Regions from separate parts of the Veillonella sp. 3_1_44 genome, predicted to be linked through region 1. Evidence: riboswitches for the same ligand, from Rfam matches in the RefSeq annotation. Region 1 holds a riboswitch; each other region holds the start of a gene.

Region 1 (8,430 bases):
CAGGCAAGAAAAATGCAGCTGCAGCACAAGAGGTTCATTTGCGACTTACTGCGGTCCTAGAAAAGATCGATAGTGAAAAACAATTAGATGTAAATGCTATCAATCAAGAGTTGCAAGCTATTGGTGATGTATCAAATGGTATTACTAGTCCTAAGTATGATTCTGTTAAAACCTCTGTAAACTCTACAATTGGGGCAATCCGTACCTATATGGGTTCAAAACAAGATAATGACTATAATCGTATGATTGAGGCCTATAACCATTACATTTCTAATCTGAATACGACCAATATGAATGAGTTAGATTAACATGAGTTAGATTAATACGTTTATATAAAAGAAAGCTGTATCAAATGAGAGTATCATTTGATACAGCTTTTTAGTTGATATATAGGATATACCTTACTTTTTTAGGCTAATGCGCGTTGTAATTTGGCTCGATAACGAGAATAATACTAAGGCTATCCAGATACAACCGAAGGCAATCATCTGTGGTGTGCCAAAGCTTTCACCAAAGTAAAAGATGGCTAGCAACAAGGCAATGGTAGGGGATACATATTGCAAGAAACCTAGTAGGTTGAGCGGCAATAGCTGCGCACCATAGGAGAATAGAACCAATGGGACAGATGTAGTTAGACCGCAGGCTATGAGCAATATGGTCGTATACCAGTCTGTGCCGAAATAGGACCACACGGTATTATCGACCATGGTCGTATATAGTAAGGCTAGCGGTGTTAATAACCAAGCCTCAAAGGCGATGCTCGTAAAGGGAGAGATGAGCAGTTTCTTTTTTACGGCTCCATAGAGACCGAAGGAAACGGCGAGGATCATCGACACTAATGGCAAGGATCCTACCTGATAGGTGAGTAAGGCGATGCCGATGGTAGCGATGAGGACACTCAGCTTTTTCGGTATAGATAGAACCTCTTTAAATAGGATGACACCTAATACTACATTGAAGAGTGGGTTGATGTAATAGCCAAGGCTCGTGTTCATAACTTGATTATTGGCGATGGCCCAAATGTAGGTGAACCAGTTTACACTGATGATGACTGCCGCAACTAAAAGTAGGAATAGTTGTGAACGTTGTTCTTTTAGTAATTGAAAGTCCTTTTTGAATTGTTTAAAATGTAGGCCAAATACAACGATCGCCATGCAAATACCTGACCAGATAATGCGTTGTGCCAGTATATTATACGGTGAAACATGGTTTAATAATGCCCAATATAGAGGGAGTAAGCCCCAAATTATATAACAACTAAGGGCTGTGATTAACCCTTTTTTACTTGTATGGTCCATAATGCCTCCTCGTGATAGTACTTATTATATCATTAATCCTTAAATTCTTAACTCATGCATTTTAGTTATTGCATATGATTTTCAGTTATAACTTTAGTTTTGGTACTTATGATTAAATGTTATGTTCATTGACTTTGTGCATATTGTTACACTATATTGGACTTAGAACAACGAATATAGAGAATAGGTGTCGTAAGACTTAATAGAGAAATCGGTATAAGCCGATGCGGTCCCGCCACTGTAAGGATGAGCCTGCTTTCATATATGTCACTGGAGTAATCTGGGAAGGCGAAAGCGAGGTGATGATCCCGAGCCAGGAGAACTGCCTATTTGATAATCACCGTTATGTACCTACGAGCGATAGGAAGGGGATTGGGGTATGCTGGCTACAGTATTTTTTAGTGTACCTTTCAATAAGAAACCTTACGTGTCACTTTAGGTGGCACGTTTTTTATTGCCCTTAGAGTGGATGTTGAGTATATGCGTCAAGTTTTATAGACATTAAACCGATGGACACATTTTGAGGTTGATGTGGTCCAATAAGATAAAGCTCGAGTGATTCATATATCTAACAATTCGCAGGTACGGTGCGCTGTTTCTCGGTATGGTTTCGAGTTGAAAAGGAGGCACATATATGTCTGACAAAAAGACTTCAAAGGATGCTGAACGTGATTTATTAGCACCTGTATCCTTTGATGAGTTTAAGAAACCTACGTATGAACAATGGCAGGCCGAGGTTGAAAAAGCGTTAAAAGGTGGCGACTTCCATAAGAAGATGTTCACTAAGACCTATGAGGGAATTACGTTACAACCAATTTACACGCCTGCATTGCATGGAGAAAAAATTCCAAAGGGTGTATATCCTGGAGCAGGTGAGTTCCTACGTGGCACAAAGGCAAGTGGTTATATTAAAGACTCTTGGGGCGTATCCCAATATGTAGACGAATCCTTTCCTAAGGATGCTAACCATGCAAGTTTATACGAAATTGTAAAAGGTGGCACCATTCACAATATTCGCCTTGATGAAGCAACACGCCATGATCAAGATGTGCAAGTAGGCGCAGCTGTTGGTATCGGCGGTACATCTCTGTCTACTATGGATGATTGTAGCCAATTGATTGAACGTTTTAATTTAAAGGAAAATCCTTTATACATTGAAACAGGTGCTTCTGCAGCTATCTTGCTCGGTATGCTAGCCGCTACGGTGAAAGGCTCTAAAAAACAGACCTCTGACTTGAAAGGTCTCGTTGGCGCAGACCCTATTGGTGTTTGGGCTAAAGATGGTACATTGCATATGTCTTTAGATACAGCCTTTGATGAAATGGCACATACTGTTGTATGGGCTAAAGAACAAGCTCCAGAGCTTAAAACTGTACTTGTATCTGGCGATGTATACGCTAATGGTGGCGCGAACGATGTGCAAGAGGTTGCGTATGCATTGGCGACAGCGGTTTGCTACGTACGTCAATTGGCACAACGTAACATCGATATTCACACTATTGCTAACAGCATGATGTTTACATTCTCCTTGGGTGCAAACTTCTTCATGGAAATTGCTAAATTACGTGCATTACGTGTGCTTTGGGCGCGCATCATGGAAGCGTTCGGTGCCGAAGAAGCTGACCGTGCTGTTCATGTACACGGCAGAACATCGGCTTTCACAAAAACTGTATACGACCCATATGTAAACTTGTTGCGCAATACAACACAAGCATTCTCTGGCGTTGTAGGCGGTTTGAATAGCCTTGAAGTGTCCCCATTCGACCAACCAATTCGCAAAGCTGACGATTTCTCTCGCCGTATTGCCCGTAATATTCAAGTGATGTTACAAACTGAGTTCGAGTTACGTCAACCAGTGGACCCTGTAGGTGGTTCTTGGTATGTGGAAACATTGGCAGCTGAATTATGCGAAAAAATTTGGGCCGAGTTCCAAACTATTGAGTCTAAAGGTGGTATCATAGCAGCCTTGAAAGAAGGCTATCCACAAGCTCAAGTTAAAGCAGTTCTTGATGAACGCTTCAAAAACCTTGCATTCCGCAAAGATGTGGCTGTAGGTAACAACATGTATGCGAATATGACTGAAGAATTGCTTGATCCAAAACCAGAAAATCAAGAAACATTGCGTCAAAAACGGGTTGCTCAAATCGAAGAGTACTTGGCGAGTGCGGAGCCAGATGCTGTTGTGAAAGCACAGGCTACCCTAGAAGCAGGTACGACAGAGCCAGGCGCTTTGATTGGCCTTATTGAACTCGGTGCATTACAAAAATTAACAATACGTCAAATCCGCAAGGCTTTAGATGCTGGCGATATTGCATCCGAAACGATTGAATCCATTGCAGCCCATCGCTGGACTGAACAGTTTGAAGCACTTCGCATGCGCACTGAGAATTATAAACAACGTACGAAAGATAATGTGAAGGTATTCTTGGCCAATATGGGGCCAATCCCTCAACATAAACCTCGTGCGGACTTCTCCACAGGCTTCTTCGAAGTAGGGGCTTTTGAAGTTATCAAAAATGATGGTCATGAAACAACGGCTGATGCGGCGAAAGCTGCTCGTGAAAGTGGTGCTGATGTTGTTGTTATCTGTTCTACAGATGATACCTATCCAGAATTGGTACCACCACTCGCTAAGGAATTGAAAGAAACTATGCCACATGTAACGGTTATTTTAGCAGGGGCACCTCCTAAGGACTTAGAACCTGTATACCGTGAAGCTGGCGTGGACGACTTCATTTCTGTTCGTGCAAATTGTTACGAAATCTTGAATACGTTACAAGATAAGAAAGGGATGTGAGCTCATGTTTAAAAATCCAGACTTCTCCTCTCTTGGCTTGGGATCTCAGACAGCAACATCTCGCGATGCATGGCTTGCTGAACTTCAAAAAGAAACAGGAAAAAGCTTTGAAGATTTATATAATACAACAATGGAGCAAATCCAACTAAAGCCTCTCTATACAGAGATGGATTATGAAGGAATGACACACCTTGACTATATGGCTGGTGTACCTCCATTCTTGCGTGGACCTTATTCCACAATGTATGTTACTCGTCCTTGGACAGTACGTCAGTACGCTGGTTTCTCCACAGCGGAAGAATCCAATGCGTTCTATCGTCGTAACTTGGCAGCGGGCCAAAAAGGTTTGTCTATCGCCTTTGACCTTGCTACTCACCGTGGTTATGATTCCGATCATCCTCGTGTAGTAGGTGACGTTGGTAAAGCGGGTGTTGCGGTAGACTCCATCCTCGACATGGAAATTCTATTCTCCGGTATCCCTCTTGATCAAATGTCCGTATCCATGACAATGAACGGCGCCGTATTGCCAGTAATGGCGTTCTACATCTTGGCTGGTGAAGAACAAGGCGTAGATAAAAAGGTTATGGCTGGTACAATTCAAAATGATATTTTGAAAGAGTTCATGGTACGTAATACCTATATTTACCCTCCAGCTACATCTATGCGTATTATCGGTGATATCTTTGCGTATACATCCCAGTACATGCCTAAGTTCAACAGTATCTCCATTTCCGGCTACCATATGCAAGAAGCGGGCGCTACTGCAGATATCGAATTAGGTTACACATTGGCCGATGGTCTCGAATATATCCGTACCGGTGTTAATGCAGGCCTTCATGTTGACCAGTTCGCACCACGGTTGTCCTTCTTCTGGGCAATCGGTAAAAACTACTTCATGGAAGTGGCAAAAATGCGTGCGGCTCGTATGTTGTGGGCTAAGATTATCAATAGCTTCGGCTCTGAAAATCCTAAATCCATGGCACTTCGTACACATAGCCAAACATCCGGTTGGTCTCTTACAGAACAAGATCCGTTCAACAACGTGGCTCGTACATGTATGGAAGCGATGGGTGCCGCGTTAGGTCATACGCAATCTCTACATACAAATGCGCTTGACGAAGCCATTGCGTTGCCTACGGACTTCTCTGCACGTATTGCGCGTAACACTCAGCTTTACATCCAAGATGAAACTAAGGTATGTAAGGTTATCGACCCATGGGGCGGTTCCTACTATGTAGAAGCGTTGACTGATGAATTGATTCGTCGCGCTTGGGGTCATATCCAAGAAATCGAATCCCTTGGCGGTATGGCGAAAGCTATCGACACAGGGCTTCCTAAGATGCGTATCGAAGAAGCTGCCGCACGTCGCCAAGCTCGTATCGACTCTGGTCGTGAAGCAATCATCGGTATCAATAAATATCGTCTAGATAAAGAAGATCCATTGGATATCCTCGACGTAGATAACACAGCTGTACGGGAAGCGCAAATTCGTCGTCTCGAACAATTGCGTGCTAACCGGGATGAAGAAAAGGTTCAATCATGTCTTGAAGCGATCACAAAGGCTACAGAATCGGGTGAAGGTAACTTGCTTGCCCTTGCACTTGAAGCGGCTCGTGCTCGTGCATCCTTGGGTGAGATTTCCTTTGCTGTTGAAAAGGTATGCGGTCGTCATAAAGCGGTTATTCGCTCTATTTCCGGTGTATACTCCAGCGAATTTGAAGATGACGATGTAATCAAAGAAGTACGCCAAATGGCAGATAACTTTGAAGAACTCGAAGGTCGTCGCCCTCGTATCATGATTGCGAAGATGGGCCAAGACGGTCATGACCGTGGTGCCAAAGTTATCGCTACATCCTTCGCGGACATGGGCTTTGACGTGGATATCGGACCTTTGTTCCAAACTCCAGAAGAAACAGCACAAGATGCGGTGGATAATGACGTTCATATTGTCGGATTTAGTTCTCTTGCGGCGGGGCATAAGACATTATTGCCTCAACTTGTAGAGGAACTCAACAAGCGGGGCCGTGGAGATATTTTAGTTGCCATCGGCGGCGTAATCCCTGCTCAGGACTATGAATTCCTACGCGAACATGGCGCAGTGGCTATCTTTGGCCCTGGTACAGTTTTGCCAGTAGCGGCGAAAAAATTACTAGAAACATTGACTAGTCACGTTCAAGACGAGTCTCATGACTGATAACAAACGGCCTACTCCGGATGAATTGCGCAATACACAGGACGCAACTTTCACCACTGGTGAAGGCAAAGCCCCTGAATTAGGTGTAAAAAACGCAAGCACCGAGGGTAGTACCTATCGTCCCGACTGGGTGCCAGAAGAAGCGAAGAAAGATGATACTTACGCGTGTCACGTAATGAAAGGCGTCAAGGAAATGCATGACGGCCTCTTATCTAGTTCAGCTCATCTGGCTCCAGCGGTACGTCCCGTACAGCGGCGAAAGAAATTGACTGTCGCTGATTATGTACGCGGTATCGAGCAGGGGGACCGCGTTATACTTTCACGGGCTATCACATTAGTAGAAAGTAATAATAAGGACCATTTCAAACTAGCTCAACAGGTGTTGCAAGCCGTATTGCCTCGCACGGGCAAGGCATTGCGCATCGGTATTACTGGTGTGCCTGGGGCCGGTAAAAGTACGTTTATTGAAGCCTTCGGTAACATGCTCATTGAAGCGGGTTACAAGGTTGCCGTACTGGCTGTAGACCCTACGAGCCAAGTCACAAAAGGCAGTATCTTGGGTGATAAAACGCGGATGGAAACGTTGACGAAACACCCAGAGGCTTATATTCGTCCATCGCCAGCTGGTGGTACACTAGGCGGTGTGGCTCGTAAAAGTAGAGAAACTATGCTACTTTGTGAGGCTGCTGGGTACGATATTATTCTCGTTGAAACCGTTGGGGTTGGGCAAAGCGAAGTTACCGTGCGTTCCATGGTAGACTTCTTTATGCTCATCGTTTTAACGGGGGCAGGCGATGAATTGCAAGGCATCAAAAAAGGCGTTATGGAACTTGCTGATGCTATTGTGGTCAACAAGGCTGATGGAGATAATCTCAAACGAGCACTCATTGCTCGTAGTGATTACGATCGGATGTTACATTATATCCGTCCAGCTACGGAAAAATGGAAGACTCAAGCCTATACATGTTCAGCTGTTACAAAGGATGGCCTCGATGAATTGTGGGATGTTATCCAAGAGTTTACTGAACAAGGCAAAGAAAATGGGGTCTTCTTAAAACGTCGTCAAGAACAATCCCTCCGTTGGGTACGCGATATGATTGACGAACACTTGCACAACCTATTCTTTAACAATGTAGTCATTCAAGGTCGCATGGGCGAAGTCGAAGCCGCTGTCTTAGACGGTGAAATGAGCGAATCTCAAGCCGTTGAAGAACTTATTGGCGTTTTCGATAAGTCTTTACAATAAGTAGATCGGTAAATACATATTGTATTATTAAATATAATCGTATTGCTAAATATATATTAGATAAGCCGGCATAACTTATCTTAATACGCACTCCACTAGCAATCGTATGCATTTCGATATAACTACAGATGTATTTGTAAAAGGCATAGTATCAATGTTCACTGTTGGATTTGGACCAATAGTAGTTGCATACTATGCCTTTTTCTATGTCATAATAACTAATTGCGACTAATTATTTGCTATTAATTGTCTAATAAAAGATGATTAATATATAAGTTCATCTTTTTAAAATGCAAAAATCAGTGTATAATTAAGTTATATTATTTATTAATCGTTTAATGTTACGAGAGGGGCATTCAAATGAACAAAAAATTATTATTACCTGTAGGTGTAGTCGTTCTAATTATTGGTATTGCGATTCTATTATTAAATCCAGATCCAGGGGCGGCTAATTTGGAAATTGCGAGAAATGCTACAAATGCTCAAGCGGCAGCAAAGGCGATTTCTGAGAATAACCAATCTTACACATTGTGGTATTCTATTGGTATGTTCTGTAGCGGTTTAGGCATTGCACTGTCAGTAGGTGGCTTCATTGTAGGCTTTATTAAAAAAGACTAATCTATTTAGGAACGTATCAAAGGCTGTACTAGAATGTATATCATTTCTAGTGCAGCCTTTTTGTATTTTAATTTTAGGGTTATAGGACAAAACGTGTTGGTTTTGCCCTATAACCCTAATTTTATCCTGTGGACTTTAGCTAGCTTATGTCTATCTAGCGAATTAGTCTATATTTATCTTGCAAGTCATCCTATATCTATTTATGTTGTGGTTTTACGCTCTATATCTGTTTTCGGTGGGATAAAACGTGGTATAATTAACCCGGATAGAGCCTAAA
Region 2 (8,430 bases), 230 kb from region 1:
CATTGTTGTTAGTGTGCCAATAGTTAGCCAAGAACCAGATTGGATCACCTGTATTAGCTGTTACAATGTTGGAGATAAGCATATCATAGTCGCCGTCTTGACCCATTTTATCGATCAAGTTATAGTCAACTGTTTTGATTTTCATATCGATGCCAACCTTTTTAAGGTCTGCTTGAACAGCTTCTGCATAAAGTGGTAATTCTGCACGAGAGTTATATACTATGAAGTTGAATGTTAATGGTTTGCCATCTTTATCAAGGATCCCATCGCCATCAGTATCTTTCCAACCATCTTCAGCCAACAATTGTTTAGAACGTTCAGGATTATACGCATTAGGATCTTTCAAATCGTTGAAGCCATAGTCCATGGATGGTGGAATTGGAGCAGAACCAGGAATAAATGTACCTTTTAACAATACATCAGCATAGTTTTTACGGTCTGTTGCAGAGATAACTGCAGCACGAACTTTGTCATCCCCAAGAATACCTTTTTGATTAATACGGGCCAATACGACACGAAGAGATGCGATTTCATCTACTTTGAATTTATCATTGCCTTGGAATAAACCAATTTCACCAGGACCGATGTTAACAGCCATATCTACGTCGCCAGATTGTAAGCTCAAAGCACGCGTATTAGGGTCATCGATGGAAGGAATTTCTACAGTTTTAAATGGTACTGTACCATCCCAGTAGTTTTCGTTCGCAGCCATTTCAGCACGTTCTTTAGTGAAGGATTTAACTACATATGGGCCTGTACCGATAGGACCTTCCTTCGCAAAGTTACGGCCATCTTTTTCAGCTTGAACGTCAACGATTAGGAACAACGGATCCGCTAAAAGGCCAGGCATATTAGGATATTCTTTTGTTGTATGAATAACTAATTGTTGACCATTAGCTTCCATAGAGTCATATTCGAAGAATGTTTTCGCACGATTAGACTTTGCAAAAGCACGTTCAATAGACGCCTTTACAGCTGCTGCATCAACTTTTTTACCATTGGAGAATTTCACCTTATCATTGATTGTGAAAGTCCACGTTTTATGGTCTGGGGATACTTCCCATTTAGATGCAATCCATGGTTGAGGTTTCATTTGTTCGTCAAACTTAGCCAATGTTTCACCTACACCATAGCGCATTACAACCCATGCGAAGAAGTTTTCTGTAGGTTCTAATGTGGATGCGAAGTTAGTAACGCCTACTTTTAATACATCTTTGTTAGCAGCACCATTATTATCAGACCCACAACCAGCTATGAAGGAACCCATCATTACAATACTAAGACCTGCTAATAGGGCCTTTTTCCAAGATTTTTTCATTTAAAATCTCCTTTTACAACTACATGTAAAACATAAAAACATTTAACATCATCACTATCTAAAATAGTTGTGATGGAAAAACCATAATTTCTTACCAGTCATAATGAAACTTTCACTAGATAAAGATTCAAATTTATGAAGGTAAAAACAATTTTATCCTTGATTTTTTGGATCCACTACATCTCGTAAGGAGTCAGACCAAAGATTAAAAATAGCAACCACGATAAGGATGGACATACCAGGGAATGCCATGAGCCATGGACTCGTTTGCAAGTACTGGCGACCCTCGTTAAGCATAAGACCCCATTCTGGAGTCGGTGGCTGAGCACCAAAGCCAAGGAAGGATAAACCTGCTACCTCAATCATGATAGCCCCGATATCTAATGCACCTGTTGTAATAACGAGAGGCATAATATTAGGAATGATATGACGTCTGATGATGGCCGTCGTAGATGCGCCCATCATAACAGCAGCCGTTACATATTCCTCACCGCGCACCTTGAGCGTCATAGAACGTACAATACGAGCATATTTTGCCCAACCTACAACAGATAAGGCTAAAATCGTATTTACAATGCTACCACCTAGAATACCAGCAATAGCAATAGCCAATACGATACCAGGGAATGATAACATGATGTCTGCTAAACGCATAAGAACCATTTCAACTTTACCGCCAAAATAGCCTGCTATAGCACCGATGATAGTACCAATGCTCACCATGATAACGACGATGGATACGCCCATGAACAAGGATAATTGAGTACCATAAATGATACGAGATAATACATCACGTCCTAATTTATCTGTACCAAACCAATGTTGGCTGCTTGGTGCTTGCAATGCCTGACTTATATTTGAGGTGAAAGCATCGCCCGGTGCAAGCCAGGGTGCAAAGATAGCGATGAGAACAATGATAATCATCAACCCACTATAGAAAGAGAACAATTTATGTTTTTGAATAAATTCTGCCATTATGCTCTCTCCCTTTTCAATCTAGGGTCTAATAAGATATATGATGCATCAACCAATGCGTTAATACACATATATGCTAAAGCAACCCACAACACAAAACCTTCAATCAATGGATAATCGCGCATAGTAATAGCATAAATTGCCATATTCCCAAGTCCCGGCCAAGAGAATACCATTTCTACGACTGCCACACCACCTAGTAACCAACCAATAACAACACCAAGAATAGTGATGAGTGGTAACACCGCATTAGGTAAAATATGACCGAATAAAATTTTTATCTCACTAACACCGCGAGCACGAGCGCCAATAACATAATCCTTTTGCATTTCCTCAAGGATAACTAGCCGCACTTGACGCATGTATTTAGACCCAACAACAACTGCCAAAGTAATAGCGGGCAAAATAACACCAGACGCAGTCACTCGAGAGGATGCAATCGGTACAAGGCCCAATTTAAGACCGAAGATGTAAATCAGTACAAGACCTAACCAGAACGTAGGCATAGATACGCCTACGAAGGATAGAAATCTCAACACATAATCAACCCATTTGTTACGATTTAAGGCGCTTATAATACCTGCAGGCAATGCATAGAGCAGCGTAAATACTAAAGCCGTACCCGCTAACATTAATGTACCTGGTAAAGCCTCCAACATACGATCTACTACTGGTTTTTTAGCAGAATAACTCATCCCTAAATCACCTTGTGCGGCATTGACGACCCAGTTTGCATACTGTACTACAAATGGTTTATCTAACCCAAGCTGAGCTCGAGTTTCATCGATAAGCTCCTGAGATACGATAGTATCTGCCGTTTCAAGTAACATCGTTACTGGGTCACCTGGTGCTAAATAGGTGAGACAAAATGTCAAAAATGTGATGCCAAACAAGGTAACAATAAATTGCCCCAATTGTTTGACAAAGCGTTTGCCCATAGGCGCCTCCTAAACTCTCTAAACACTAACAACAATTCAAATGACAAACTAATGGTACTAGCTTTTTATATAGCGATGAAGCTTAAAGGCTAGGGAACGAAAAAAGGTTAGTCGCCCGACTAACCCAAATTAAGCACAGCATATGCATACCATGCCTTTAGAGCAGGCTTTCTGACTCTGATTCATCGCAACATTTCGGCCTTCCCAGTTTCCCAGTGACCCTATAATGAAACCTTGCTCCTCATTACAGCTATTTGCATAGTATGGGTTTTTCACCCATTTTCCTCTTTTACGCTCGGTAAATACCGACACTCACTAGTTCATTCATTTTTATCGATTATAAATATACTATATTAACACTCTATTTACAATACATATACCCCTTATGGGTATATGTATTTCGCATATTTTCAATATAATTTTTATACTGATAAAAAATATTGATTAATGATTAAATTCACAATCCTGCATAAAATTATATAAATTAACTTATATAAATAATTTTTTATTATATTTACTGTATATGACGGTATATATATTAATTTTAATAATAATAAAGCAATGTAAAAACTTTATTATAAAATCTTTTTATACACAGCAAAAATTTGATTAATAATAATACTCTTTATATTTTTTCATATCTAGCTCGCATTAATTATAAGTCTAATGCATGATTATGATAAAAAAGAGGCTATTACCAAGTAATAGCCTCTAATAAGACGAGATGTATTCAGTTAATCAATACTTTGTTGTAAGCGGTGTGCTCTGCGTGTATCCCACGCTTTACGCAAAACATAGATCACCAAGCCTATGCTTACTGCCACTGCGCTACCTACCATAGCATCAAAGCCACATGCGTAGATTGCATATAGGCAGTAAAGAACGCCTATACCGAACAAGTAATTAGAGCGTTTAATACGACTTTCAGCTACGCCAGCCATACGCATCATTGTAGGTACTGCCAAGATGCACAATACATACGGTACTACGTTAGTTACAACCGCTAAGTTTACTAGGATTTCAAACTGCTCACGCAAGGATTCGCTTGCAGTGAATAAAGTAAGTAATGTTTCAACAGCGAGTAAAATCAATACACCACGAACAGGAGCATCTTTGCTATTTACACGAGCGAATATTTTAGGGAAGTAACCATGTTCTGCTGCACTTTTGAAGACGCGAGACAATGTGAATTGCCAGCAAAGCAAAGCGCCAAAGCAAGAAATAACCATAGCAGCCATAACGATGTTTGCAATTGTATCATTGAACATGTATACGAATGTCAAACCGAATGGTGCGTTAGAATTTAATAAATCAACGTTAGGCACAATACCTGCCATAACGTTTGTGGACAAGATATAAACCACTGCCACTGCTAATGTACCCGCCACAGTTGCGATAGGTACGTTTTTCTTTGGATTCTCAACAGCATCAGCATTAGCCGCTGCGGACTCAAATCCTAGGAAGCCCCATAAAGTTAGGGAAATAGATTGTTTTACCGCATCATAAAGCGGAAGATCATTTGGGTTCCATGCCGCCCAATAGATAGATGGATCAAACCAATACCAGCCGATTGTACCGATTAATAAAACCGGAACAATAGAGCCCCAAATAGTCATATTGCTGAGTCGACCTGTGAAACGATTCCCTCTGAAGTTTAGAATCGCTGCAAACCACAAGAGCACAATTGTTACTTGACTTGTTTGTGTCGCATTGAGGTCAACACCAAAGAAAGCTGCGCCATAACCTACGGCAGATACCGCGATGGCGATATTAGCAATGATGAGAGATATGCTGTAAGCATAGCTCGCCATAAAATGTCCAGTTTTACCGAAGCGATGTTCTGCATAACCGCCCATGCCCCCTTGTTTTTGGGAGAACATACCCGCTTGAGCAAAAATATACGCTAGTAAAAGCGCACCCACAGCTGTCACGAGCCAAGATAAAACTGAAATAGTACCAACTTGAGCCAAATTAGTTGGTAACATAATGATCCCAGCTCCTAGCATATTGGCTGCTACCATTGTGGTTAGCTGGAATACAGACATTTTTTTAGCGGTGGTTTTCATGTATCAATCCCCTTTCACTAAGGTGAATTTTTTCTCGTCCATAATTCACTTAAAATATATATACCGCTAAGTAAATTCAGTTCGTGCTGTGATGGGCTTGAATGTGAATTTACCGTTTTTATTCTTATTACGAGTTAAATAATAACACCTATGAAACCAAAATAAAAGTACTTTATTGGCGGACAAGGCATATTACACGAATTGAATAAATCATAGGTAATTTATCATCAAAATCGAACAGAACTCATTTTAATCGTAGCAAAGTATATTTTTACCCCATTTTATTCTGTGTATAGATGTAATTTTTCCTATCTATCACGGTTATAGTGTCCTAGTACAAGACTATTATTCTCTCACAGTCCACTATATATGTACATGTAAATACATCATTTTAATAGTGGATTATCAATTAGAATTTTGGGCTTTATAGGTATCGTCTAGCTTTTAAATAAAAAATCGATATACATATAAGTATAATGGGCAATATTAGACCCTTAATGAAATCCTTATATGTATATCGATCTTATTTTTCCAGATTTTATTGATAACTATTCTTTATTTTTATCTACTACTTATTCCGCACTAAGCTCTACTCTTCTACAGATTCAACGATTTCTTTCCATTCAGCAATTTGCTTTTCCTCAGCAGCGATAATGATTTTACCATTATTACGTTGTCGTTCCACACATTCTGGAGCCGTACCAGAATAGTTATTACGACCTGCAACACAAGCTTCGATGGAGATAGCGTCAAGAATATCTGCATCAAAATGGTTGGAAATAGCTTTGAAGTCCTCTACGGATAGATCAAGGAGTACACAACCTTTTTCGATGCAATGATGCACCGCATTACCTACGATTTCATGGGCTTCACGGAATGGAACACCTTTCTTCGCAAGATAATCCGCCATATCTGTAGCATTGGAGAAGTCGTCATCCAAGACTGCTTTCATATGAGCCCCATTGACCTTCATACCACGAATCATAGCCGCATTAATGGACAATGCGAAGTGTACTGTATCAATAGCATCGAAGATACCTTCTTTATCCTCTTGCATATCCTTGTTGTATGTAAGAGGCAAGCCTTTCAAAGTTGTTAAAAGGCCTAACAAATGACCATAGGTACGGCCTGTTTTACCACGAACCAGCTCGCAAACGTCAGGATTTTTCTTTTGCGGCATAATACTAGAGCCCGTGCAGTGAGCATCATCAAGTTCAATAAAATTGAACTCATTGGTAGACCACAAGATCAACTCTTCGCTAAGACGACTCAAATGCATCATTACTAGAGATGCAAAGGACAAGAATTCAACTACGTAGTCACGGTCAGATACGGCGTCCATACTATTTTCGTAAATACGAGAAAAGCCCAAAAGCTTTTGCGTATATGTTTGATCAATGCCGTATGTAGAACCAGCTAATGCGCCGGCCCCAAGTGGCATGATGTCAGCATGTTTGAATACCATCAACAAACGATCAAAATCACGTTCCAACATAGAGAAATAGGCCATCATATGATGCCCAAACAATACAGGTTGAGCCCGTTGTAAATGCGTATAGCCAGGCATGATAACATCACTATACTTTTCAGCTGTTTCGATGAGAGCCTTCTGCATATCTACGATGAGTTCACCCATTTCCACAACAGCTTTACGCACGTACATGTGCAAGTCTACTGCACATTGGTCATTACGGCTGCGGCCTGTATGCAAACGACCACCAGCTTCACCGATATCATCAGTAAGGCGTTTTTCAATATTCATATGAATATCTTCAAGAGCCACGGAGAACGGAAACTCTCCTTTATCAATCTGATTTTTAATCTTCGTTAAACCTACTAAAATAGCATCTCGATCTGCGTCGGAGATAATATGTTGTTTTGCCAGCATAGTCGCATGAGCCTTGCTGCCTGCAATATCTTCGGCGTACATCCGCGCATCAAAAGCGATAGAGGATGTAAAATCCTCTACCGCTTTATCAGTGCCTTTTGTGAAACGCCCGCCCCACAATTTAGCCATTATTTACCTGCTTTCTCTTTCATCAATGCATTAATTTTGAGAGGTAAACCGAACAAGTTGATGAAACCTTCTGCATCAGATTGATCGTATACATCATCTTCTTCGAATGTTACGAAATCTTCGCTGTACAAAGAATATGGAGAAGTACTACCTGCAGAAATGATATTTCCTTTGTACAATTTAAGTTTTACTTCACCTGTTACAGTTTTTTGAGTTTCGTCAACAAACGCTTGTAACGCGTTCATCAATGGTGCGAACCACATGCCATCATATACGAGTTCAGCGTATTTGTTAGCAATGAGTTCTTTGTAGTGGTATGTAGCTCTGTCGAGGCATAGGTATTCAAGTTCTCTATGAGCATACATGATGATAGAGCCACCTGGGTTTTCATAAACGCCACGGGATTTCATGCCTACCAATCTATTTTCGACGATATCTACAACGCCTACACCATAGTGTGCACCGATTTCGTTGAGTTTTTCTAATATTTGTAATGGAGTACCTTCTTGACCATCTACAGCTACAGGTACACCTTCTTTGAAGGATACAGTTACATAACCAGCTTCATCTGGAGCTTGTTCAGGTGTATGTGTTACCAAGTACACATCATCTTTAGGTGCATTTGCTGGATTTTCAAGATCGCCGCCTTCATGGGACAAATGCCATACGTTTTGGTCCATAGAATATGGATGAGATTTTGTAGCTACAACTGGAATATCGTGTTTAGCAGCATATTCCATACAGTCTGTTCTAGATTTCAAATCCCATTCTCTCCAAGGAGCGATGATTTTCATGTTAGGAGCTAATGCTTTGATAGTCAACTCAAAACGAACTTGGTCATTACCTTTACCAGTCGCACCATGAGCGATTGCATCAGCGCCTTCTTTTTTTGCAATATCTACAAGAATTTTACCAATTAAAGGTCTCGCGAAGGATGTACCTAATAAATATTTACCTTCATAAATTGCACCAGCTTTTACAGTAGGCCATACATAATCTTTTACAAACTCTTCCTTAGCGTCAACGATGTACGCTTTAGATGCGCCAGATTTGATCGCTTTTTTCTCAACTGCATCATAATCCTCAGGTTGGCCCAAGTCTACACACACTGCAATA
Region 3 (8,430 bases), on a different contig from region 1:
GTAAAATTTTATATCGATCACCACTTAGCGATGGACAAAAACGATTACAAAAAAATCGCCTACGTCCCTCAAAGTGGCAGCGTAGACTGGGACTTCCCTACCACAGTACTAGATGTAGTACTCATGGGCCGTTATGGTCATCTAGGTTGGTTTAAGCGTCCTAGCAAAAAGGATAAGGAACTCGCCCTCTCCATGATTGAAAAAATGGGCATGAGCGACTATGTGGACAGACAAATTCGCCAGCTTTCAGGGGGACAACAACAACGCGTCTTCCTCGCAAGAGCTCTCGTCCAAGAGGCAGATATTTACCTCATGGACGAACCCTTCAAGGGCGTCGATAAAACCACAGAGCATGCTATTATTTCGCTTTTACAAGAAATGAAAGCTCGAGGCAAAACGGTTATCGTCGTCCACCACGATTTAAATACGGTGCCCCAATATTTCGATTGGGTAACGATGGTAAACAAACAAACTGTCGCCTATGGCCCCGTAGCAGATACATTTACGGACGAAGCTATTGAGCGCACCTACGGCAAGGGGAGGATTGTATGACCATACTCCAATCCTATACGACGCAGATGGTACTGCTTGGCACGGCTCTATTAGGCCTCGCTAGTGGTATCGCTGGCACCTTTGCGGTACTTCGCAAGGAAAGCCTCATCGGTGACGGCCTATCACATGCGGCATTACCCGGTGTGGTCATAGCCTTCTTGCTGACAGGCATCAAGGACATCGAGGTTCTCATCGCCGGTGCTGCACTTTCATCGATTACTGCGGCTTGGCTCATTACCATTACCGTAGAAAACAGCAAAATAAAATTTGATGGCGCTTTAGCCACCATACTCTCCGCCTTCTTTGGGCTCGGTATGGTATTGCTCACCTATGTACAAAGCTTAAACAATGCTGGTCAGGCGGGGCTTTCAAAATTCATATTTGGACAGGCCGCCACCATATTAGCGCGCGACGTGTACATCACATCTGCAGCGGCGCTCATCATCATCGTGTTAACCGCATTATTCTGGAAGGAGTTAAAGCTCATCTCCTTCGATGTGGAATACGCCAAAACACTACAAATTCCCGTCACTTTCACCCTTATTTTATATCGTTCACTATTGATCATGACCATTATCATCGGCATTCAATCGGTAGGCGCTATCTTGATTAGCTCCCTCCTCATTGCACCCGCCGTAGGGGCAAGACAGTGGACGAACAAACTGGGCACCATGTGTATATTAGCAGGATGTTTCGGCATGATATCCGCCATCGGCGGTACTATCTGGAGTACAGCGGTTCCAAAATTACCGACAGGTCCAGCTATCATCGTCATTTTATCGATTCTCGTATTATTGAGCCTCATCTTTGCTCCTAACAGAGGTATGCTCTGGCAGTTCCGCAAAAATAGACGGTCAAAGCACGCATTATTGTTAGAAACCACAAGAGCTCCCAAATTCAAGGCACAGCAAAGTATTTACGTAGCAGAGGACGCACAACCTCGCATAGGAGGTGCCCCATGACAGTTCATACAGAGATATTACTCATTGCCATTGCGGTGTCCATCGCATGTGCCATCCCTGGGGTCTTCCTCGTATTGCGTCGCATGTCCATGATGGCCGATGCCATTACGCACACCGTATTCCTCGGCATCGTGCTCGCTTTCTTTATGACGGAAGATTTAAACTCTCCATTTCTACTCGTCGGGGCTACCTTAGTTGGTGTAGGCACCGTATGGCTTACGGAAATGATACACAATACGGGGCTTGTCAACGAAGATGCGTCTATCGGCATCATCTTCCCGCTTCTATTCTCTATCGCCATCATTCTAGTCAGCCTATACAGCGGTAACGCTCATCTCGATGTAGATACCGCATTACTCGGCGAAATAGCCTTTGCACCCTTTGATCGATGGATTGTGAACGGCACCGATCTAGGGCCTGTATCGCTATGGATTTCTCTAGGCGTGGCACTCATCAATTTAATATTAGTCATGCTGTTCTACAAGGAATTGCAATTATCTACCTTTGATCCGCTACTAGCGGGGCTCTTCGGCTTTATGCCAGCCCTCATCCACTATGTGCTAATGACCATGGTATCCCTCACCGTTGTGGCCTCGTTCCAAGCGGTAGGCGCCATTCTCGTCATCGGCCTCATGATAGGACCTGCGGTCATCGCTTATTTATGGACGGACTCTGTGAAAGCCATGCTTACTAGCAGTATCATCATCGGTATTATCTGTGCTGTCATTGGTACGGAAGTAGCTTTCACCATGGACGTGTCCATCGCTGGTTCCATTGCAACCACCATTGGTATCGCACTGATTATCGCTGTTATCGCAACACCGAAGACAGGCTATATCGCCACATACCGTCGTCAACGTCACTTACGTCGCCATTATCGGGAAACGATGATGTTGTACCATATTTATACACATATGGATACACCTATCGCGCACGTTGAAAACGGCATTGGTACCATTCATGAGCATTTGAACTGGAGACCTGATTATACTCATCAAGCTGCTTCACAGCTAAAGAAACAAGGTCTATTATATGTGACAAATGGACACTACGTGCTTACTGATAAGGGTATAGCACAAGTTAAAGAGATTATTTAAATACAATACCAATACTTTTCCCAACAAAAAGAAGCTGAAATCAATGCTGCTCTGCAAAGATTTCAGCCTCTTTTATTTTTAACTAATAGTCTTACATCCTATTAATAACTGGATTCACGTCAATGACTATCTATAACAAATAGTACCAACACTATAATAGATCAGTGCAATCACAAAGAATCCTATTAATTAATAATAGCTTCTAATGGAATAACATGAGGTAGCCCATTGTCATCCATATAAATTTTCGTTTTAACACGGTATACATCTTCCATCATGGCTTCTGTAAAGATGTCTTTCGGCGCGCCTTGAGCATATACTGTACCCTCTTTAAGCACGATGATTTCATCTGCGAACATAGCCGCCAGATCAAGATGATGCAATGTTACGAGCGTTGTAAAATCATTTTCTTGAGTCAGTTTTTTTAGCAATGTTAACAAGTCAAATTGCTTGTGCAAATCTAAAGCACTTGTCGGTTCATCAAGAATTAAGATTTTAGGTTCTTTTACAAGGGCTTGCGCCATGAACACAAGTTGGCGTTGACCACCGCTGAGCTCCATGATGCTGCGCGATGCAAAGCGCTGTAAGTTCAACCGTTCCAATACCTCTTGTGTGGCTGCAATATCCTCATCACTTACGCGGAAGGACATGGACCCCATGCGCCCTAGCATAACGACTTCAAAAACAGATAGATTGACTTTACAGTCATTATCTTGAGACAAATAGCTCACTGTACTACTAAAATCCTTTGTAGAATATTGAGATACAGGTTTACCATTAACGGAAATCTCGCCCTTTCCTTTCAAGATACCCATGATTGTTTTTAAAAGTGTAGATTTACCAGCACCGTTAGTACCAATGAGCGCAGTCAATTTACCTGTTTTAGCAGCAAAATCAACGCCCTTTAAGATCTGTCCGTCTTCCGTAGAGGAATAACCAAAGGTTAGATTATGAACTTCAATCATTTGAAATAGCTCCTTTTCCTAGTTAATACCAACGAGAAGAAGAAAGGTACACCGATGATTGCTGTCACAATACCGATTGGGAACATCGCCCCAGGAACGAGCATCTTACTCGCAATAGATGCGAGAGACAAAATCGCCATGCCACACACTGCAGATAACGGTAAGAAATACCGTTGATCCTCACCCACAAGCATACGTGCAATATGTGGTCCTACAATACCGATAAAACCAATGGTTCCAACGAAAGAAACGGCAACGGCTGTAATGATGGAGATGAAAGCAAACACTTTTACTCGTAAGCTTTCAACATTAACACCAAGACCAGAAGCCTTTTCATCGCCTAATTTTAATGCTGTTAAACGCCAAGATTCACGCATCATAAGCGGTAGCATGATTACTAGCACGATAAGAACAATAGAGATGTTCACCCAATTTGCCTTAGCTAAACTACCCATCGTCCAGAACACGATGTTTTGAAGGGCCTCAGGAGATGCCATATATTGCATCAAGGATTGAAGCGCTTGGAACAAGAACATCATGCCGATACCGGCGAGAATCATCGTTTCAGAGGAGAAGTTCTTAATCTTATTGATGGAATAGATAAAGAAACTCGTCAAACTAGCGAATACAAAGGCGCCAAATGGAACCATAAAGACACCTAAAAACTCTAATGCACTAGCGCCTACAACAACCATGAGAGATGCACCGAAGCCAGCCCCTGCGGATATACCAAGTGTATATGGGCTAGATAACGGGTTATCAAGAATAGTCTGCATGCCAGCACCAGCAATGCCCAAAGAAGCACCTACGAGCAATGCCATAATGGCCGTCGGAAGACGAATCGACCAAATGATAACATATGCGTTTTTGGATACCTCTGCTGGGTCTGTTAATGCGAGCCATACATCACTTAACGTAAGTGATGCAGGACCTACAATAATATCGGTAACAAAACTTACCGCACAAATGATCAGACCAATGATAATAAACATGAGCTTTTTATAGCTCTGTTTTTTATAATCGTACTGATTGTTAGTTTCCGTCACTATACAAAACCCCTTTTTAGTTCAACTGCATAAACCAAACGCCACCGTAAGAGAATGGAAGGAATTTGTCATAGAATTCCTTAAGTGTGCCTTCAGGATCTACATCCTTGAATTCCTCAGGATAGAATGTTTTAGCTAAGTATTCAAATACTGCAACGTCATATACTTCACGAGGTAAACCATGGTGAGTAGAAAAAACATTTTTAGATTGAACTGCTTTCAATTCAGGCCAGCCTTGACGTTCTGTAGTGAAAGCTTTCAACAATTCTTGAGATTTAGCTTCATTTGTATCAAAACCTAAACGCATGGAAGTCGGTTTCTTAGGCCAGTAAGAACCGATGATCATGATGATATCTGGGTTTCTTTCTAAAATAAATTCTGGGTTAACAGGGCCTGCTTTTTGAACTACATCTTTTGTAATAAGGTCGCCACCAACTTGCGTTGCTAATGCGCCCCATGCTACGTTTGCACTATACGCAAAACCTAAACCTTCTGGACCTTCGTTACCTGTTTCAATGTAAACAGTTGGTTTTGGTTTATTGATTTTGCTAATGCGGTCCATCACTCGTGTTAAACGGTCAGTATAGAACTTGTTGATTTCTGCTGCACGCTCTTCTTTACCCAATGCTTTACCGATAGCTTCGATAGATTTTTGGTGATTTTCAAGCTTTTCCGCATGGTAATCGATATAGATAGTAGGAATGCCAGCTGCATCGATTTTAGGTTTGTAATCAGCTTCATATTGATCTTTGAAATATAAAGGCATGAAGATAACATCTGGGTTTAAGGAAATTACTTTTTCCACATCAAATGTTTTATCATTTACGTTACCAATGAGAGGAATTTTTTCCAACTCTGGCACTTCAGATTTGTAGCGATCCCACATATCTGTACGCAATTTGCTTAAATAAGGGTCAATACCAACAATAGTCTTAGCCACATCTTTGCCTTGCAACGCAGCCATAGTCAAGAACGCACCACCAGAAGCACTCAATTGAACTACTACGCGTTCTGCGGGCTTTTTCAACGTAACCTTTTGACCTGTTACGTCTGTAATCTCAATTTGTTTGCCAGATTGTGCCGCATCCTTTTTCGTATCTGCTGGACCACCACAAGCTGTCATAATCATGCTCACAACTAGCAGGAGCACCGTGGCAAGATAAGCCATAAATTTCTTTTTCTTAACCATAGAATACCTCGATTCCAAACTTAATAAGTTCTAATAAACACAATATATAACAGCATTTATTTGGGTTTTACATCATCAGCTCCTTCACGCACAACACAACCCTAATTCATATGCATAAACCAGATGCCACTATAAGAGAATGGCAAGAATTTGTCATAGAACTCTTTAAGTGTAGCTTCAGGATCTACATCTTTAAACTCTTCAGGATAGAAGGTTTTTGCTAAATATTCGAATACGGCTGCATCAAAGACTTCACGTGGAAGACCGTGGTGCGCAGAGTAAACTTGTTTATTTTCAACAGCTTTTAATTCGCTCCAACCTTGACGTTCTGTGGTGAAAGCTTTCAACAACGCCTGAGACGAATCTTCAGTAGCTTCAAAACCTAAACGCATAGAAGTTGGTTTCTTAGGCCAGTAAGAACCCATAATCATAATGATGTCTGGATTCTTTTCCAATACAAACTCAGGATTAATTGGAGATGACTTTTTAATAGCATCTTTTGTGATTACATCAGCACCAGCCATGGTAGCTAATGCCCCCCAAGAGTAATTGCTACTAAAGGAATTACCAAATTCTTCCGGACCATTCATACCAACTTCAAGGTAAACAGTTGGTTTTGGTTTGTTAATTTTACTAACACGGTCGAGAACTCTTGTCACACGATCCGTATAGAACTTGCTAATTTCTGCAGCTCGTTCTTCTTTACCTAAAGCCTTGCCGATGGCTTCGATGGATTTTTGATGACTTTCAAGTTTTTCAGCATGGTAGTCGATATAAATCGTTTGTACACCTGCTGCATCTAGTTTTGGTTTAGCATCGGACTCATATTGTTCTTTCAAGTCAACAGGAATGAAAATAACATCTGGGTTCAAGGAAATAACTTGCTCCACGTTAAATGTTTTATCACCGACTGTACCCACTACTGGAATCTTAGCTAACTCAGGCATTTCAGCAGTAAAGTGCTTCCACATATCCGCTCTATAATCCTGCAAAGATGTATCCATGCCGGCAATAACCTTCGGCGTATCCTTGCCCATAAGTGCGGAAATCGTAAAGAATGGACCACCGGCACCACTCCACTGTAAGACAACTCTCTCTGCTGGCTTTTTAAGCGTTACCGTACGACCTGTTACGTCTGTGATTTCGATTGGCTTGTTATTTTGCGCCGTATCTTTTTTCGTTTCGCTAGAACCTCCACATGCAGCGATGAGCATACTAACAATTAGGAGGAAAACCGTGGCTATGTAAGCCATACATTTTCTTTTCTGTTTAACCATGAAATCCCTCTCTTCTCTCAAACTAAAACTATCACTATAAGTGCACATAAAAAGCCCGTCTCCCCACGAAGAGGAAACGGGCTGTCATCTCAGTTAGACTAACTACCACGCCTAATAAGCTAGCATATAGTATGAGCTTTCAACTATGCATAGCTAGTATAAATTCATCTATATCAATCCCCATCCCTGTCTCTCGCAGGTCAATTGGCAATTGTTAATTAGGCAGTTCTCCTGGCTCCAGTTCAACGTTACTTTGCGCCTTCCCAAAAACTTCAGTGACCGAGAGCATTTCACCCTCTATGCAAAGTACCTCGCTGTTACAGTGGCGTGACCGCTTTGGCTTGTACCAAATTCTCTATTAAGTCAATAGACACCTAACCCAATCATATGTGATTTTCCTCATCGTAGCATGAGGGGCATACCATGTCAATAAACACATAGGGGTACTGCTATATACGCATAAAGCTCTACATAATATAAAAAAAAGTGCTGCACTGCTAACTTTTAGCTTCTTATCATAACAATCATTTAAGACTATCACATATTCTATAATTTCTTTTTATGGATTAATTAAACACAGAATTATCATAATCCTTTTTCTAGATATGAGATATACTCTAATACATACTAGAAAAAATAACATAAATTCCATTACCATTGAGAATACTTTTCTCACTAAGAACTCATCTAATCGTAAAACTAATATATACATTGAAATGCTTTAATTTAGATATTTACAAGCACTTTATATCATATCGTAATTACAGCCTATCAACTCGAATGCGTTTCCAGCTCAACATCTATTTAATCTTCTATTTTCAATAAATACTTTGGTATTATTTTTTATATTAAAATAATCGTTACTAGTAGAAAATATTTTCCCTATTATGATTATTAATTTATGCATTTAATTTGTTCATAATCGATTTGCCTAAATTAGTTAATCTTATATATTCAATATTATCATCTCCTACATAACATTCTATAAGTTTCAAGTGCTCAAATTTATTTTTAACAATTAGTGCATCTTGTTCTTCAACTTCATACCCAGGTTTAAAAGCACTTATTGCATTTTCAAACGCTAATACTGTTTTAACACCTGTTAACCTTAATGAAACAAATTTAAACAGTTCAGATAAATTAACTTTAATGTTATCCGTGTCAACTCTAGTACTATCAGTAAAAATATATACCTTTTCTACAAAATGTAATTCTATCAACTTATTATAAAAATTACTTTCTAATTCAGTATTTTCAGCCTCTAAACAACAATTTTTCTCACTTAAAGTTTTTAGGCTATCATTTGAGCCTCTATGCCACCCTGGTCTCTTTATCTCAGTTT

What was found. Region 1 has a riboswitch for cobalamin ahead of HMPREF0873_RS04605 (methylmalonyl-CoA mutase family protein). Riboswitches for the same ligand answer to the same signal wherever they lie in the genome.
Region 2: it holds a riboswitch for cobalamin, as region 1 does, so the genes downstream of both, nikB (nickel ABC transporter permease) here and HMPREF0873_RS04605 (methylmalonyl-CoA mutase family protein) in region 1, are expected to answer to the same signal.
Region 3: it holds a riboswitch for cobalamin, as region 1 does, so the genes downstream of both, HMPREF0873_RS07380 (ABC transporter substrate-binding protein) here and HMPREF0873_RS04605 (methylmalonyl-CoA mutase family protein) in region 1, are expected to answer to the same signal.

Annotation. Positions count from the first base shown of each region.
Region 1 covers NZ_GG770200.1:204,065-212,494, forward strand. Annotated here, with positions in the region: gene HMPREF0873_RS04595 (DUF3829 domain-containing protein) at 1-308, shown strand, start outside; gene rarD (EamA family transporter RarD) at 402-1,298, opposite strand; cobalamin riboswitch at 1,467-1,643, shown strand; gene HMPREF0873_RS04605 (methylmalonyl-CoA mutase family protein) at 1,933-4,095, shown strand; gene scpA (methylmalonyl-CoA mutase) at 4,100-6,289, shown strand; gene meaB (methylmalonyl Co-A mutase-associated GTPase MeaB) at 6,282-7,535, shown strand; gene HMPREF0873_RS04620 (hypothetical protein) at 7,896-8,153, shown strand.
Region 2 covers NZ_GG770200.1:432,762-441,191, reverse strand. Annotated here, with positions in the region: gene HMPREF0873_RS05580 (ABC transporter substrate-binding protein) at 1-1,318, opposite strand, end outside; gene nikC (nickel transporter permease) at 1,472-2,293, opposite strand; gene nikB (nickel ABC transporter permease) at 2,293-3,231, opposite strand; cobalamin riboswitch at 3,375-3,562, opposite strand; gene potE (putrescine-ornithine antiporter) at 3,966-5,297, opposite strand; gene argH (argininosuccinate lyase) at 5,887-7,314, opposite strand; gene HMPREF0873_RS05555 (argininosuccinate synthase) at 7,314-8,430, opposite strand, start outside.
Region 3 covers NZ_GG770201.1:164,696-173,125, reverse strand. Annotated here, with positions in the region: gene HMPREF0873_RS07410 (metal ABC transporter ATP-binding protein) at 1-552, shown strand, start outside; gene HMPREF0873_RS07405 (metal ABC transporter permease) at 549-1,514, shown strand; gene HMPREF0873_RS07400 (metal ABC transporter permease) at 1,511-2,611, shown strand; gene HMPREF0873_RS07395 (ABC transporter ATP-binding protein) at 2,797-3,576, opposite strand; gene HMPREF0873_RS07390 (iron ABC transporter permease) at 3,573-4,622, opposite strand; gene HMPREF0873_RS07385 (ABC transporter substrate-binding protein) at 4,639-5,811, opposite strand; gene HMPREF0873_RS07380 (ABC transporter substrate-binding protein) at 5,913-7,088, opposite strand; cobalamin riboswitch at 7,292-7,481, opposite strand; gene HMPREF0873_RS07375 (DUF4062 domain-containing protein) at 7,988-8,430, opposite strand, start outside.